DNA from 3 places in the Microbacterium alcoholitolerans genome. Region 3 is predicted to be linked to each of the others. Evidence: predicted binding sites of a transcription regulator. Region 3 holds the regulator's gene; each other region holds the start of a gene.
What was found. Region 3 encodes LexA, which represses DNA repair genes until DNA is damaged. Its sites were predicted from a motif close to TCGAACANNTGTTCGA; they were not measured.
Positions count from the first base shown of each region.

Region 1: a site for LexA is predicted at 3,676-3,691, ahead of ACQUSX_RS01115 (HNH endonuclease signature motif containing protein). Genes of this name have one in related genera too.
Region 2: a site for LexA is predicted at 2,840-2,855, ahead of ACQUSX_RS07100 (DUF222 domain-containing protein). Genes of this name have one in related genera too.

Region 1 is NZ_JBNTKD010000001.1:228,218-233,503, reverse strand. Features, by position in the region: gene recO (DNA repair protein RecO) at 1-265, opposite strand, end outside; gene ACQUSX_RS01130 (trimeric intracellular cation channel family protein) at 313-999, shown strand; gene ACQUSX_RS01125 (TetR/AcrR family transcriptional regulator) at 989-1,711, opposite strand; gene ACQUSX_RS01120 (VOC family protein) at 1,779-2,159, shown strand; gene ACQUSX_RS01115 (HNH endonuclease signature motif containing protein) at 2,354-3,646, opposite strand; gene ACQUSX_RS01110 (GNAT family N-acetyltransferase) at 3,791-4,240, opposite strand; gene leuA (2-isopropylmalate synthase) at 4,335-5,286, opposite strand, start outside.
Region 2 is NZ_JBNTKD010000001.1:1,484,036-1,489,321, forward strand. Features, by position in the region: gene ACQUSX_RS07080 (transcriptional regulator) at 1-472, opposite strand, end outside; gene ACQUSX_RS07085 (SANT/Myb-like DNA-binding domain-containing protein) at 469-864, opposite strand; gene ACQUSX_RS07090 (PEP/pyruvate-binding domain-containing protein) at 874-2,136, shown strand; gene ACQUSX_RS07095 (MarR family winged helix-turn-helix transcriptional regulator) at 2,335-2,766, shown strand; gene ACQUSX_RS07100 (DUF222 domain-containing protein) at 2,887-4,233, shown strand; gene ACQUSX_RS07105 (SPFH domain-containing protein) at 4,353-5,286, shown strand, end outside.
Region 3 is NZ_JBNTKD010000002.1:26,535-31,820, forward strand. Features, by position in the region: gene hisH (imidazole glycerol phosphate synthase subunit HisH) at 1-165, opposite strand, end outside; gene hisB (imidazoleglycerol-phosphate dehydratase HisB) at 162-776, opposite strand; gene ACQUSX_RS14395 (histidinol-phosphate transaminase) at 794-1,885, opposite strand; gene ACQUSX_RS14400 (LysM peptidoglycan-binding domain-containing protein) at 1,959-2,360, opposite strand; gene lexA (transcriptional repressor LexA) at 2,712-3,383, shown strand; gene metE (5-methyltetrahydropteroyltriglutamate--homocysteine S-methyltransferase) at 3,476-5,286, opposite strand, start outside.

The DNA of each region.
Region 1 (5,286 bases), on a different contig from region 3:
GCTCGTAGTCGACGGCGATGTCCGCACCATACGCGCCGAGCGACTCCGCCTGCTGCACGATGTCGAGCGAACGCCCCTTGTAGAGCTGCACATCGGCGATCATGAACGGCTCCAGTCGTGAGCCGAACTTTGACGAGGTGCGTCGCACGCCCTTCGCGACGGCGCGGATCTTGCCGTTGCGACGCGAGAGCATCGTGACGATGCGATCAGCCTCACCCAGCTTGTGGGTGCGCAGGATCACTGCTTCGTCTCGATAGGTGGGCATCTGTCGATTATCCCCCGCCCCGCCGACAACGCGGAAGAATGGAGGGCGTGAGCGAACCGACCTTCATCATCCCGCTGTGGGCCGATCTGCTGGGTGTGGGCCTCGGTGGCATCCAGGGCGCGATGTTCGCCTCCGGCTTCCAGGGGCAGCGCAGGCTCGACTGGCTGGGGGTGGCGATCATCGGCATCATGATCGGCATGGGCGGCGGTCTCATCCGCGACCTGATGATCGGCCAGCCGCCGGCGACGCTGCAGAACAACTGGTACCTGGTGACGGCGGCGGGCGCCGCGCTGTTCGGGATGCTGCTCGCGGGCGTCTTCAACAGGATCAACACGTTCATCGTCGTGCTCGACGCGGTCGTGATCGGCATGTTCGGCGCGTTCGGGGTGAGCAAGGCGATCGCTTTCGGCATCCCCGTCGTGCCCGCCGTCTTCATCGGGGTCTGCGCGGCCGTGGGCGGCGGTGTGCTGCGCGACATGCTGATGGGCCTGCCGGTGGCCATCATGCACGTCGGTTCGCTCTACGCGGTCGCCGCCGGCGCGGGATGCACCTTCATCGTGGTCGCGCACGCGTTCAGCATGAACATCACCGTCGCCGCGGTCTTCGGCATCGTCGTGACCGCGGTGATCCGGGTGCTGTCCGTGCTGTTCGACGTGTCACTGCCCGAGCAGCGTCGCCTGCACCGGCGAAAGGTCGCCGCGGAGACCGGAATGATCCCGATCATCAAGCCGTGACGACGGATTCCAGACCGGACAGAACCCGCGCGAGGCCGAACTCCCACGCCGCGTTCGCGTCGTAGGGCGCGCCCAGCTGCTCGCCTGCCGCAGCCCCGACGCGGCGGGCAAGCGGGTAGTCGTCGCCGACGAGGTCCGCGAGCGTGTCGGCCGCCTGTTCCCAGAAGGCGCCGAACTCCGCCGGGCCGGAGGCTGCGATCATCCGGCCCGCCGCCGCGCGGACGAAATCGAGTACGAAGGTGAGCGCTGCATCTCGATCCACGTCGCTCAATCCTGTCGCATTGAACGCGCGCAGCTCGCCGTCGTACTTGGCGATCGTGCCGGGTCCGAGTGCGGTCCGCTGATCATCGATCTCGAGGAGCCAGGGGTGCGCCTGCAGCAGTGCAAGGTTCGCCTCGGCGACCGCGCGCAATCCCATTCGCCAGTCGTCTTCATCGACGGGGATGCCGGCGACTTCGGCGTGCGCGCGATCCGCCATCAGCACGAGCAGGTCGTCGCGGCTGTTCACATGTGTGTAGACGGACATCGGCGTGATCTCCAACTCATGTGCGAGCGCGCGGATCGTGACCGCGTCAAGACCGTGGGCATCGGCGATGCTCATCGCCTCAGCCACGACCTGCGGCGTGGACCAGCGCGCCCTCGGACCTCGACGACCCGTTCGGGCGGTGCCCGCTCTCTCCCACCAGAGCAGTTCGATCAGATTCTTCGCCATCTCGGAATATCCATCCTCTCCATCAAGTTACCTTATACGCTGTACGCAGTTTACCGACGGGAGACACATGAACATCAACCAGACCGCGATCTCGCTGAACGTCGCCGACGTGCAGGCCTCGGCGGACTTCGCCAAGGCGCATTTCGGATACGAGGAGGCCATGGCCGCCGAGGGCTTCGTGTCGCTCCAGCATCCGAGCTCCGCCACGAACGTCATCTTCCTGGCGACGGGATTGGAGACCTTCCGCCCGCGGGAGATCGCCGGGCCTGCCGGGCAGGGGCTGCTGCTCGTCCTCGTCGTCGACGACATCGACGACGAGTACGCGCGCATCACCGCAGCGGGTGCGCGAGTCGTGACCGAGCCCGAGACCGAGCCGTGGGGCGAGCGCTATTGCCAGTTCGCCGACCCCAACGGGCTCATCTGGCAACTCGTGCAGTGGGTCAGCTGACGGATGCAGCGGGTCGACTGACGGATACCGACGATCGACTGACGCGCACTGGTCGGCTGACGCGCACACTGGTCGGCTGACGCGCACACTGGTCGGCTGACGCGCACACTGGTCGGCTGACGCGCACCGACGATCGGCTGACGCACACACTGGTCGGCTGACACCCACCGACGATCGACTGTACGCCGACGCGTTCAGAAGGGAGCCACCGTCACGTTCGCGGACGTGTCCGCGAACGTGACGGTGTTCTGCGGCGGTGGTCTGTCGACGTACGTGTGCCCGGTGGGGCTGGTCCATTCGAGCAGTCCGTCGTCGAGCTGGACGACGTGCCAGGGCGAGTGGTGTTTGAGCGTGTGATGTCGTCGGCACAGCGCGCCCAGGTTGCCTTCTTCGGTCGACCCGCCGAAGGCGGCGTCGAGAGTATGGTCGAGATCGCTTTCGCGCACCGGCATCCGGCAGGTGGGGAATCGGCAGCGTTGATCGCGCGCTCGCAACTGTCTGCGGAGCGTCGCGCCGGGGCGGTATCTGTCGGTGGCGAGCAGCGCGCCGGTGAACGGGTGTGTGAGCAGTCGATCCCACCCTGATGCGGCCCCGGCCAGTACGCGCGCCGTGGCCGGGTCGATCGGACCGTGCCCGTCCAGTTCCGCCGGCGGCGACTGTGCTCCGCCCGCACGCTCGCGGCCCATCAGCGTCAGCGCAGGGACAGTGACGCTGATGTGAGCGGTGACCGCAGCCAGCAGGCCGTCTTCGGTGTCGTGCCCGGCCGGTGCGCCGGTAAGCAGCAGGTCCATCGCGATGTCGAACCGCTTCTGCGCAACAGTGCGCGGATCACTCGGACCGCTCGCGCCGTCGACCTTGCTCCCAGTCTTCGCCATACCGGTGAGCCGGTCGAAAGCGCCGTGGATGAGCGCCGTCGGTCCGAACAGACGCATCTCGCCCATCGCGTCCGGGTGGTCCTGTACCCAGGCTCCGCGCTCCTCGCGCGCGTCCTGATGACGCTCTTCGATGGACCGGGGCTGATGCTGCTGGGCGATGCGCTCCGCGAGAGGACGCACGCGGTTCGGGGACTCATCCTGCGCGAGTTCAAGCACCCGCTCCGAGTACGCCGCCCTGGCATCCGCATCCTCGATGTGCTCGCCCGCGTCGATGATCACCCGAGCATGACCCGCGCTGATCTGCCCGGCGCCCTGCGCCTGCCACACCAGCGGGAACCGCTCCACCGCGAGTTCCGCGGCCAGCATCCGCCGCTGCACGGTCCGATCGCTCACGCGCAGCGCCGTCGCCAGCTCCGCCGAGACCGTTCTCAGCGAGATGTCCGCCTCATCGGCATCACCAGCGGCAATGAGCGCCCACCGCGCAGCCAGCGCGAGCACGCCGTCGCGCGCCGCCTGCAGGCTGCTGATTGAGCGCTCCAGATCGCCCGCCAGGTCGACCAGCTCTTCGAGCGTGGTCACCTGCTCCACCGTCACATCCTGCAGCGCCGCCATACCTCCAGTACACCAGCAGCCACCGACATTAGAACAAAGATCTGATCCGAATCCCGGGAGCCAATGTCACGGACACATAACGAAGAGTCATCAGTCTTACGGGCGTCCGTGCGCATGCCAACAGCCTGCGCACGCGGTGGGTCCCTATCGCGGCGCTGGCGGCGTGAATCGAAGCACGTTCGTCTCCCGTCGCACGAAGCCCACCGACTCGTACAATCGCAGTGCCGACTCGCGCGCGGGCCGCGACGTGAGGTCGAGGGTGCGAAGGCCACGTTGGATCGCGAGTTCCGTCATTCGCACCAGGAGAGCGCGCGCAATGCCCTTCCCTCGCATCGCCTCGTCCACGACTACGTCATCGACGTGACCACGGAGCCCAGACGGCAGAGGGAACGTTACGAGCGTCGCGGCTCCGACGATGCGCCCACCTGCTCGCACCACGAGCAACTCCGTCGCGTCATGCGTGATGATCGTCGCCAGACGTGCCCGATCGAACGCCGCCGTTCTCGACAGCTGGGACAGCAGGTGAGAGATGTCGCGCGCATCGTCATCAGTCACGGATGACAGCAATTCGACGGTCGCAGGAAGCTCACTCATTCCGACAACATAGCTCTCCCGCCGAGACGCTCCCGTATGAGTTTCTGTCGCCTGACACCGGATCGGGCGTCAGAAACTCATACGGGAGTCGACGTCAGACGGCCGCGAGCTCGGGTGCCGCCTCGCGGGAGCGGATCGAGCGGTTCACGCACGAGACGATCGCCTTCAGGCTGGCGGTCGATATGTCGCCGTCGATTCCAACGCCCCACAGGCGCTGGTCGTCGACCTGCAGCTCGACATAGGCCGCCGCCTGAGCGTCTCCTCCGCTGGACATCGTGTGCTCGACGTAGTCGTAGAGCGAGATATCGAAGCCGCGTGCGCGCAGCACCTCGATGAACGCGGCGATCGGCCCGTTGCCGGTTCCCGCGGTGGCGATCGACTCGTCGTCGTCTCGCAGCACGACATCGAGCGACACCTCGCCTGTCATGTCACTGCGCGTCTGCGTGCCGAGCAGCTCGAACCGGCCCCATTTCGCGGCGGCGTCATCGGCCGGCAGGTACTCATCGGTGAAGATCGACCAGATCTGCTCGCTGGTGACCTCGCCGCCCTCGGCATCCGTCTTCGCCTGAACCACACCCGAGAACTCGATCTGGAGCTTGCGGGGCAGGTCGAGCGCGTGGTCCGCCTTCAGCAGGTACGCCACGCCGCCCTTGCCGGACTGCGAGTTCACCCGGATGACGGCTTCGTAAGACCGGCCGAGGTCCTTCGGGTCGACAGGCAGGTACGGCACGCCCCACTCGACCTCGTCGACGGTGACGCCCTCCGCTTCGGCGCGCGCGGCCATCGCCTCGAAGCCCTTCTTGATGGCGTCCTGGTGCGAGCCGCTGAACGCGGTGAAGACCAGGTCGCCGGCCCACGGGCTGCGCTCCGGGACGGGCAGCTGGTTGCAGTACTCGACGGTGCGCTTGACCTGATCGATGTCGCTGAAATCGATCTGGGGGTCGATTCCCTGCGTGAACATGTTGATGCCCAGCGCGACGAGGTCGACGTTTCCGGTGCGCTCGCCGTTGCCGAACAGGCATCCCTCGATGCGGTCGGCGCCGGCC
Region 2 (5,286 bases), on a different contig from region 3:
ATCTCGCCAGCACGGCGACCAGCCGCGCGACCAGCGCAGTGAGGCCGGTGCTCAACTCGTCTAGCTCGTTGAGGACGTGAGCGTCCCAGGCAGGGTCGGCATGGTCATTGGCGGCGAGCCTGTCGTGATTGGTGGGCCTGAGCTGCCAGTCCGTGCAGGCGGCCACAAGGCGCGCGTTGAGTGGGAGGAAATCACGGTAGACGCCGCGGAGCACATCGTCCGAGTCGGCGCCGACGCGCTCCTGCGCGAGCTGACGTTGGTTCTCACGTCTGCCCTCCTCCGTCAGTGACCATCCTTCGAGGCCGGCGAACGCGTCATGCCGAACCCACCCGTGCTGTTCCGCGTCGCGCAGCAGGTCGACGACGGCGTCGTGGTCGATCCCTGCGCGTGCACCGATCGCGGCGGGCTCGTTGAAGCCGAGAAGTCGCACGGCATGCAGCACCAGGAGGTATGGAGGCGAATTGTGAGTCATGCTCGCTCGGAGCGCCTGGCGCTGAGTCGGTTGAAATGCTGTTGACACGCCTGCGGCGAGCGGAACCCCATCGCCTCGGCGATCTGCGCCCAGGTCAGTCCGGCTGCCTTCGCCGTGAACAGAAGCGCAGCTTCCACGCCCTCCACTTCGGCCCGCGCCGCTGGAAGCAAGGCAAGCGCGCTGAGCAGATCATCGGAGGTGAGGTCTGCGGAGCGCCAGAGTGCGAATTGCGTCAGCTCGACGGCAGCGGGCGGCATCGAACCGGGCCTCCACGGGCGCGCGGCCAGGGTATCGGCGCCGAGTCCCAAGAGGTGCTCCTGCGCTTCATGCTCCCGATGAGCCTGTGGGTGGTCCATTGCCTTCGAGCGGTCGAGATCCCGCTTGCGTTCCATGCCCTCATCTTGGACAATCAACGCATTGTTGTCAACATTTCATTGATTCGCGAGCGAGTTCAAGATGAGGGTGAAGGAGTGGGCATGCTCACGACCCTGCGTGACGCGAGGGCGGTCAGCTGCGGCGGTAAGGCGACGGCCCTGGCAGTGCTGGCCAGGGAGGGCCTGCCGGTGCCGGACGGGTTTGTTATTCCGTTCGCCGCGCACCGAATCGCGCGGAGCGAAGCCGACTTGCCGGTAAATCACGAGCTGCGGGATGCACTCACCCGGCACCTTGCGCGGATGGGCGACCCGCCGGTGGCCGTCCGATCGTCTGCGGCGAACGAGGACACCGCAGGTGGATCCGCCGCTGGCCGGTACGAGAGCGTGCTGGCCGTGCGCGGAGTTCCAGCCGTGGCCGAGGCCGTCCGGACGTGCTGGGCCTCGAGCTCTTCAGCACGCGTTGCCGGCTACGGCAACCATGTGCACGGCGACGCCACGGACGGTGGGCCCGACATGGCCGTCCTCGTCCAGCGTCTGGTCGACGCCGACGTCTCCGGCGTGATGTTCAACCCGGCGTGCCCTGAGGGCCGCGCTCGGATCGAAGCATCCTGGGGCCTGGGGCCCAGTGTGGCTGGAGGGACCGTCACCCCAGACACGTACGAGATTGCCACAGACGGAGGCCTCCGGCGCATCGTCGCTCGCAAGACGACCCGATGGGACCGCGACAGCTGTGGCGTGATCGTCCGTGATGTGCCGGAGAAACAACAGACACTCCCAGCGCTTGACGCAGCCACCGCCGCGGCCCTCGCGGGCTTCGGACGCCGAATCGCAGACGTATTCGGCCAGCCGCAAGACATCGAATGGGCGATCGAGGACGGAAAGGTCTGGATTCTCCAAGCGCGACCGATCACCGCGCCCACCCCTTCGCTGGCGCCAAAGATTCTCGCGAGCGGAGATGAGCCGCTGATCGGCACGGCGGGATCCCACGGCACCGTCTCCGGGATCGCCCGCGTCCTGCGCGGCCCATCCGACTTCCCGCGCGTCCAGCCGGGAGACATCGCGATCTGCGAGTACACCGACCCAGCCTGGACACCGCTGTTCCGTCACGCTGCCGCTCTCGTCACCGAGACGGGTGGCGTGCTCTCCCACGCCGCGATCGTGGCCCGCGAGCATGGCATCCCGGCAGTCCTCGGCGTTCTACAAGCAACCACCCGGATCCAGGACGGCATCCGGATCACCGTCAATGGCACCGACGGAACCGTCATCATCTCGCCAGGGACATCGCCGTGATGTCGATTCTGTGACCAAACCGTTGCATTCGTTACCTCGCCGTTATAGAGTGATCGCACGGTGAATGTTTGCTGTGGCATACACCGCATGTGATTGCAGGACACTCTTGGTGCAAGGGAAAAGAGCCGGTCGGAAGCCTCTCCGGCCGGCTCTCACTGCATCCGCATGATGTCTGGCCGCGCCGCTACGCTGGTGACCATGACCGACCGCGAGCTCGCACTTCGAGCCTGGGAGAGCCTGTTCCGCGCGCAGCACGAGCTGTTCCACGCGATGGCATCCGATTTCGACAACGCATCCATCACGCAGGGTGAGTACGACGTCCTGCTCACCGTCGTGCGGGCTCCGAAGATGACGGCCCGCCTTCGCGACGTCACCGCGAACCTGCTGATCAGTCAGCCGAGTGTCTCGCGCCTGGTCGACCGGATGGTCGCTCGCGAGCTGGTCACCAAGTCCGCGGACCCGGAGGACGGCCGCGGGGCCCTGATCACTGCGACGGATGCCGGCGCTCGCGCGTTCCGCCAGGTCGCGACCTCGCATGGACGCTCCATCGCGGAGAAGATGTCGCCGCTCAGTGACTCTGAACTCGGGGAACTGCTGACGTTGACCGAGAAGCTGCGGCGCGGCGCATAGTTCAAATATACGAGAGTGTGGTCACCCACGCGCAACGTCGGATGCCGCGATTTCGGCGCTTCTCGAAAATTGTTCGAACAAATATTTGACACTCACCGCCTCCGAGCGTAAGCTGGAGTCATGTCCGAACACCTGGCACCGCTGCACGAGGCGATCGAGCACCTCGACGCGGCATGGTGCGGTGCGCAGGACGGCGCGAGCCTCACGCGGAAGCAGCTGATCGACGCGAACGACGCCCTCGCCGCCGTGCAGCGCCTCATCGATGGTCTGCACGCTGAGGTCGCCGCCGGAATCGCTCACGAGTCCCGGCCGGCGCTCGGACCTGAGTCACTCGCCAAGCAACAGGGGTTCCGCAACGCGGCGCGGCTGATCGCCACCGCATCGGGCGGGTCCACGGCCGATGCCTCGAAACTGGTGAAGGTCGGTGAGGCGACCGCACCGCGCACCGACCTGGTCGGCGCACGGCTCCCGTCCAAGCACCCCGAGGTGCGGCGCGCGCTGTCAGCCGGACGACTGAGCGCCAGCACCGCGGCGGCGATCATCGCGCTGCTCGACCGCGTGTGCCTCAAAATCACACCCGAGCAACTGACTGAAGCAGAAGTCCTGCTGACCGAGAAGGCCGTGGGCATGTCTCTCGACGACGTGCGAAAGCTGCTCACTCACGCCGAGGCGTGGCTCGATCCCGACGGAGTCGCACCGCGCGAGGAAGAGATCCGGGCACGTCGCTCGGTCAGCATGTTCGAGCGCGACGGAGCTCTCCACCTGAACGCCGTCTTCGACATCGAATCAGGTGCGCCCATCCGCGCGGCTGTCAACGGTTACGTGTCCGCGCAATTCGCCGCGCGGAAGGAGGCCGTCGACCCGGATGCCGGCGACGCCGACCACCGCTCCGTTGCTCAGCTGCAGGCCGATGCGCTCACCTCGATCTGCGCTCACTCCATCGGATGCGACAACAACGCGCCCGCACTGTCGGGCGCCACCGTCATCGTGCGCGTGGACGCCGCCGATCTGATCGAGGGCACCGGCTACGGCACCGTGGATGGCGCGGACCAGCCGATCAGCATCGGCGCGGTCCGTCGGATGGCCGCCTCCGGCGGGGTCATTCCCTGCGTCCTCGGCGCAGGCAGCGAAATCCTCGACTGGGGCCGCGAACGGCGCTTCTTCAGCCGAGCGCAGCGCCTCGCGCTGGCTGAGAGAGACGGCGGATGCGCGATGTGCGGCCTTCCGCCAGAGATGACCCGCGCCCACCACATCGAATGGTGGAAGCGGGATGCCGGGCCCACAGACCTCTCCAACGGCATCCTCCTCTGCGAGACCTGCCACCATCGCATCCATGACAACGGCTGGGAGATCCAGGTCGACGGCGCCAGCACGAAGAGTCGGGTGTGGTTCATCCCGCCGCCGTATGTGGATCAATCCCGCACGCCGCGGCTCGGCGGGCTGGCGAGATACACCCTCGCGGCCTGAGCGCGCCAGCGTACGCCCGCACCAGGGAATTTCGCCACCGACGCGCGCGAGCGCGCCCCGATCTCTGGCAAGGTGGCTGATGGTGCGGTTCGAGGGGAACCGTGCATTAGGGAGACACCATGGAGATCGCCGGAATCGTCGGCATCCTGCTCATCATCGGCATCGTCGTCGTTGCCGTCATCGTCGTCGGACTCATCATGCTGCTGTTCGCGCGCAGCTGGATCAAGGTCGCACGCGCCGACGAAGCGCTCGTCATCTCGGGCCGCAAGCAGAAGGTCCAGCGGGCGGTGATGAACGCAGACGGCACCACCAGCTCCGAGCTGGCAGAGTCGCCCGTCACGGTCATCGTCAACGGCAAGTCTCTCGTCAACCCCATCACCCAGCGCCACGAGATCATCTCGCTGCGCTCGCGCCAGGTCTCACTCAACGCTGAAGCGCAGTCGCTCGACAGCGTCACCCTCAACGTCGACGGCGTGGCCATCGTGAAGATCGGCTCCGACCCGCTGTACGTGCGCCGCGCCGCAGAGCGCTTCGCCTCGCAGGACAAGGCCATCGAGCAGTTCACCACCGAACAGCTAGAAGGTGCGCTGCGCGGCATCGTCGCCACCCTCTCGGTCGTCGAGCTGATGCGCGAGCGCAAGAAGTTCTCGGACCAGATCGCCGCCGACGTCTCGCACGAGCTCGCCGAGCAGGGCCTCATCCTCGACTCGTTCCAGATCAAGGGCATCACCGACGCCGTCGGATACATCCAGTCGCTCGGAGCTCCCGAGATCCAGTCCAAGCGCCAGGCCGCCGAGATCTCGCAGACCAACGCCGACCGCGCGATCAACCAGAAGAACATCGCCAACGACGAGGCGAACCTGATCGAGCAGACCGCCCTCGACACCAACACCGCCAACGCCAACGCCGGGATCGGCCGCGCACGCGCCGAGGCCGAGCAGGCAGAGCACCTCGCCCGCGCCCAGGCAGAGCAGGCCGTTCTGCAGCAGCAGGCCGAGAACCGGCAGGCGCAGCTCGACGCCGACGTCAAGCGCGTCGCCGACGCCCAGCGCT
Region 3 (5,286 bases):
GGCGGCGAACGCGCCGACGCCCGGAACGAGCAGTCCGTCGGCCTCGAGGGCGCGATCGCGGTCGCGGGTCAGTTCGACGTCGGCGCCGGCGGCCGCCAGCGCCTTGACCGCCGAGTGGACGTTGCCGGATTCGTAGTCGAAGACGGCGACGCGGGGCCCGCTCACAGAGCACCCTTCGTAGAGGGAACGCCGTCCACGAGGGGATCGATGGACTTCGCCTGGCGGAAGGCCCTGGCGAACGCCTTGAACTCCGCCTCGGCGATGTGGTGGGGATCACGGCCGCCGAGCACGCGCACGTGCACGGTCAGCCCCGCGTTCAGGGTGATGGCCTCGAACACGTGGCGGACGAGCGAGCCGGTGAAGTGCCCGCCGATGAGGTGGAACTCGAAACCGGCCGGCTCGCCGTCGTGCACGAGGAACGGGCGCCCGGAGACGTCGACCACCGCTTGTGCCAGCGCCTCGTCCAGCGGCACGAGAGCGTCACCGTACCGGGAGATGCCGGCCTTGTCGCCGAGCGCGTCCCTGATCGCCTGGCCGAGCACGATCGAGATGTCCTCGACGGTGTGGTGAGCGTCGATGTGGGTGTCGCCGTTCGCCCGGACGGTGAGGTCGGTGAGCGAGTGCTTCGCGAAGGCCGTCAGCATGTGGTCGAAGAACGGCACCGAGGTGTCGATGTCGCTGCGGCCCGTGCCGTCGAGGTCGATCTCGACCTCGACGGTGGACTCGGAGGTGCTGCGGGTGCGTTTCGCCGTGCGGTGCTGCGGTGCGGTGCCCATGTCGGGGCCGAGGTCGCTCATGAGGGTGATCCTATCGACGCGAGTGCTTCCAGGAATGCGGTGGTCTCGACTTCGGTGCCCGCCGACACGCGAAGGTGGCCGGGGATGCCGACGTCGCGGATCAGCACACCGCGGTCGTACAGCGCCTGCCACAGCGCCTTCGGGTCCTTGACGCCCCCGAACAGCACGAAGTTCGACCACGATTCGTGCGGTGTGTAGCCGAGCGCCTCCAGCGTCGCGGATATCCGATCACGCTGCTCGACGATCTCGTCGACCATCCGCAGCATCGTCTCGGAGTTGCGCAATGCCGCGATCGCGGCCGCTTGCGTGAGCGCGCTGAGGTGGTACGGCAGGCGCACCAGACGCAGTGCATCGATGAACACCGGGTCCGCGGCGAGGTACCCGACCCGCGCTCCGGCGAAGGCGAACGCCTTGCTCATGGTGCGCGAGACGGCAAGGCGCGGACGCGAGTGCAGCAGAGTCAGAGCGGAGAGCGCGTCGTGCGGGGCGAACTCGAAGTACGCCTCGTCTACGACGACGATTCCTCGGGTCGCCTCGTAGACCGCTTCGATCACGTCGAGGCCCAGCGGTGTGCCGGTCGGGTTGTTGGGCGCGCACAGCAGCACCACGTCCGGGTCTGCCGCCGCGACCTGCGCCGCCGCGTTCTCGGGCGTGACGGAGTAGTCGTCCTCGCGCGTGCCGGCGACCCAGCGCGCGCCGGTGCCCTGCGCGATCAACGGGTACATCGAGTAGGTCGGAGCGAAGCCGAACACGGTGCGACCAGGACCGGCGAAGGCCTGCATGATCTGCTGCAGCACCTCGTTGGAGCCGTTGCCCGCCCAGATCTGGTCGGGGGTGAGACCGTGCCCGAGGTAGTCCGCGAATCCCTCCCGAAGCGTGGTGAACTCGCGGTCGGGGTACCGGTTGACATCGCGCAGGGCAAGCGCGATGTCGTCGACGATGTCGCTGGCCACCTCATCGGGCAGCGGATGGGTGTTCTCGTTCACGTTCAAAGCGACCGGCAGCGGGGCCTGCGGCGCGCCGTACGGAGTGAGCCCGCGAAGGTCATCGCGGAGGGGCAGCTCGTCGAGGGAGATCACCCTTCCCATCGTAGAGCGCCCGGGCATCAGGGGTCGCCGGATGACGGCCGACGAGCCGCTGCGCCGAACGCCACGTGGTGAGTCAGCGGGAGTATTCGGTGGGGATGGAGATCGCGGCGCCGACCTGGATCGCACCCGAGGTCAGATTGTTCAACCGCTTGATGTCCTCGATGACCACACGGGGATCCGTGCCGGGTGCGGCCTCGGCTGCGATCGACCACAGCGTGTCACCGGGAAGCACCGTCACCGAGTCGAACGCGGCCGCGGCGGCCTGATCGCCGGATGCGAGGGCGGCGCCGCCGGCGAGAGCCGAGGCCGCGATGCCGACGGCGAGGGGAAGAGCTGCGAGCGTCGCCAGCACGCGGCGGCCGCGCACGGTCAGCCGCAGCCGCGTCGACGGCGCCGAAAGCGGCGAGGCTGCAGCGGCCTGAACGGTCATGCGAGCGGGCCGGGTAATCGGCGCCTGGATGCTGACGGTGCTCATGTTGTGCTCCTCTGCTCTCACCGCCGGTCCCCGGCGGAAGTGGTGCAGCTTTCGCATCCGGCATCCGGCCGGGGATGCCGGATGCGAAGCTACGTTCCGAATCTATCTTCGATATCGAACATCTGTCAAGAATTATTCGAAACCCCGTCCGAGAAATGCTCGACACGCTCGAACAGATCTTCCGTTTTCCACGCCAACTCGGATACGGTTTCGACAGAGACAGCCCACCATGGGCCACCGACATTCGAACCGGATGCCCGCGATGACGTGGATCCCGCACCGGCAGGAAGGCACGAAGGAGCACCGATGAGCGACAACTCCGTCCCCGCATCCGAAGCCGCCGCATCCGAGATGCGCGAGCCTGACGCTCCGCGCACCCGTCGGCGCAAGAGCCTGAGCGCCAAGCAGATGGCCATCCTCGAGGTGATCCAGACCTCGATCGCCCGCTACGGCTATCCGCCCAGCATGCGCGAGATCGGCGACGCCGTGGGGCTGAAATCGCTCTCCAGCGTCACGCACCAGCTCGGGCAGCTCGAACTGAGCGGCTACCTTCGGCGCGACCCCGGGAAGACCCGCGCGATGGAGGTGCTCATCGACCTCCCGGGATCCGGCACCGAGAATCCCGCCGACAGCGCGCCGGCCGTCGGCGACGCCGCCCTCGTCCCCCTGGTCGGCCAGATCGCCGCCGGCGTGCCGATCACCGCAGACCAGCAGGTGGAGGAGATCTTCCCGCTGCCGCGTCAGCTCGTCGGCAAGGGCGACCTGTTCATGCTGAAGGTGTCAGGCGAGTCGATGATCGACGCGGCGATCTGCGACGGCGACTGGGTCGTGGTGCGCACCCAGAACGATGCCGAGAACGGCGAGATCGTCGCGGCCATGATCGACGGCGAGGCCACGGTGAAGACCTTCCGCCGCCGCGATGGCCACACCTGGCTGCTCCCCCGCAACTCCGCCTTCGAGCCGATCCTCGGCGACGAGGCCGTCGTGCTCGGCAAGGTCGTGGCGGTGCTGCGCGCCGTCTGAGCACACGATCAGACGCCCCGTCGGACCTGAGACGAGCTCAGGCCCGACGGGGCGTCTGGTTTCAGGGCTCCGGAGGAGCCGCATTCAGGTCGTCAGACCGCGACCGACACGTCCTCGCGGACCCGGCGCGTGGCCTCGACGATGTTGCGCAGCGAGGCGACGGTCTCGTCGTAGCCGCGGGTCTTCAGACCGCAGTCCGGGTTGACCCACAGCTGTCGCAGCGGCAGCTCGTCGACCGCGCGGCGCAGCAGCGCCTCGACCTCTTCGACGCTCGGCACGCGGGGCGAGTGGATGTCGTAGACGCCGGGGCCGATGCCGTGGTCGAAGCCGTGGTGCGCGATGTCGGCGACGACTGCCATGCGACTGCGCGCAGCCTCGATCGAGGTGACGTCCGCGTCCAGTGCGCGGATCGCGTCGATGACGACACCGAACTCCGAGTAGCAGAGGTGCGTGTGGATCTGGGTCGCAGCCGCCGCACCGCCCGTGGCCAGACGGAACGAGCCCACCGACCAGTCGAGGTAGTCGGCCTGGTCGGCCTGCTTCAGCGGCAGCAGCTCACGCAACGCCGGCTCGTCGACCTGGATGATGCCGATGCCGGCATCCTGCAGGTCGGCGATCTCGTCGCGCAGCGCCAGGGCGACCTGGTTCGCGGTCTCCCCCAGCGGCTGGTCGTCGCGGACGAACGACCAGGCCAGGATCGTGACCGGACCGGTCAGCATCCCCTTGACGGGCTTGGCGCTCAGCGACTGGGCGTATCCGGCCCAGGACACCGTGATCGGCGCCGGCCTGGAGACATCGCCCCACAGGATCGACGGACGCGTGGCGCGCGAGCCGTAGGACTGCACCCAGCCGTGCTGCGTGACGGCGAAGCCGTCGAGGTTCTCAGCGAAGTACTGCACCATGTCGTTGCGCTCCGGCTCGCCGTGGACCAGCACGTCGAGTCCGAGATCCTCCTGCAGCGAGACGACCTGGTCGATCTCGCGCTTCAGGAACGCCTCGTAGTCCTCAGCGGGCAGCTCACCGCGGACGAACTGCGCCCGCGCACGCCGGATGTCGCCGGTCTGCGGGAACGATCCGATCGTGGTCAGCGGGAGCGCCGGCAGGTTCAGGGCCTGCTGCGCGCTCTCGCGCTCCTCGTAGGTGGCGCGCGAGAAATCGGAATCGGCGAGCTCTCGCGCCCGCACGGCGCCGTCGCGGACGCCGGGGGCGTCGTGCCGATCGGCGAGGGCGGCCGATGCCGCCTGCAGCTGAGCGGAGATCGCGGCAGGGCCTTCGATCAGGCCGGTCGCCAGGGTGACGATCTGGTCGACCTTCTGGTCGGCGAAGGCGAGCCACGACACCAGTCGGTCATCCAGCAGCGTCTCCTCCGCCACATCGTGCGGCACGTGCAGCAGCGAGGTCGAGGTGGAGGCGCTGACCGAGGATGCACCGAGCGCGCGCAGCGCGTCGAGCTTGTCGAAGGCGCCGGCGAGGTCGCCGCGCCAGATGTTGTGTCCGTCGACGACGCCGCCGACCAGCGTCTTGCCGTCGAGCGCGGGGAGCGCAGCGGGGACCGCACCGCGGACCAGGTCTATGCCGATCGCCTCGACGGGTGCCGCGGCGAGGACCTCGAGGGTGTCGCCGAGGCTCGCGTAGGGAGCGGCGACGAACAGCGACGGACGGTCGGTCGCAGCGCCGAGCACCGCGAGGGCGCGCGCGGCGGCATCAGCGAGGGTCTTTGCGTCTGCAGGCAGGGACTCGCTGACCAGAGCGGGCTCGTCCAGCTGCAGCCAGTCGGCGCCGGCTGCCTTCAGCTGCGCGAGCAGCTCGACGTACACCGGGAGGACGTCCTCCAGTCGGCTCAGCGGGTCGAAGCCCTCAGGTGCGGCATCCGACGCCTTCGCCAGCGCCAGCAGCGTGACGG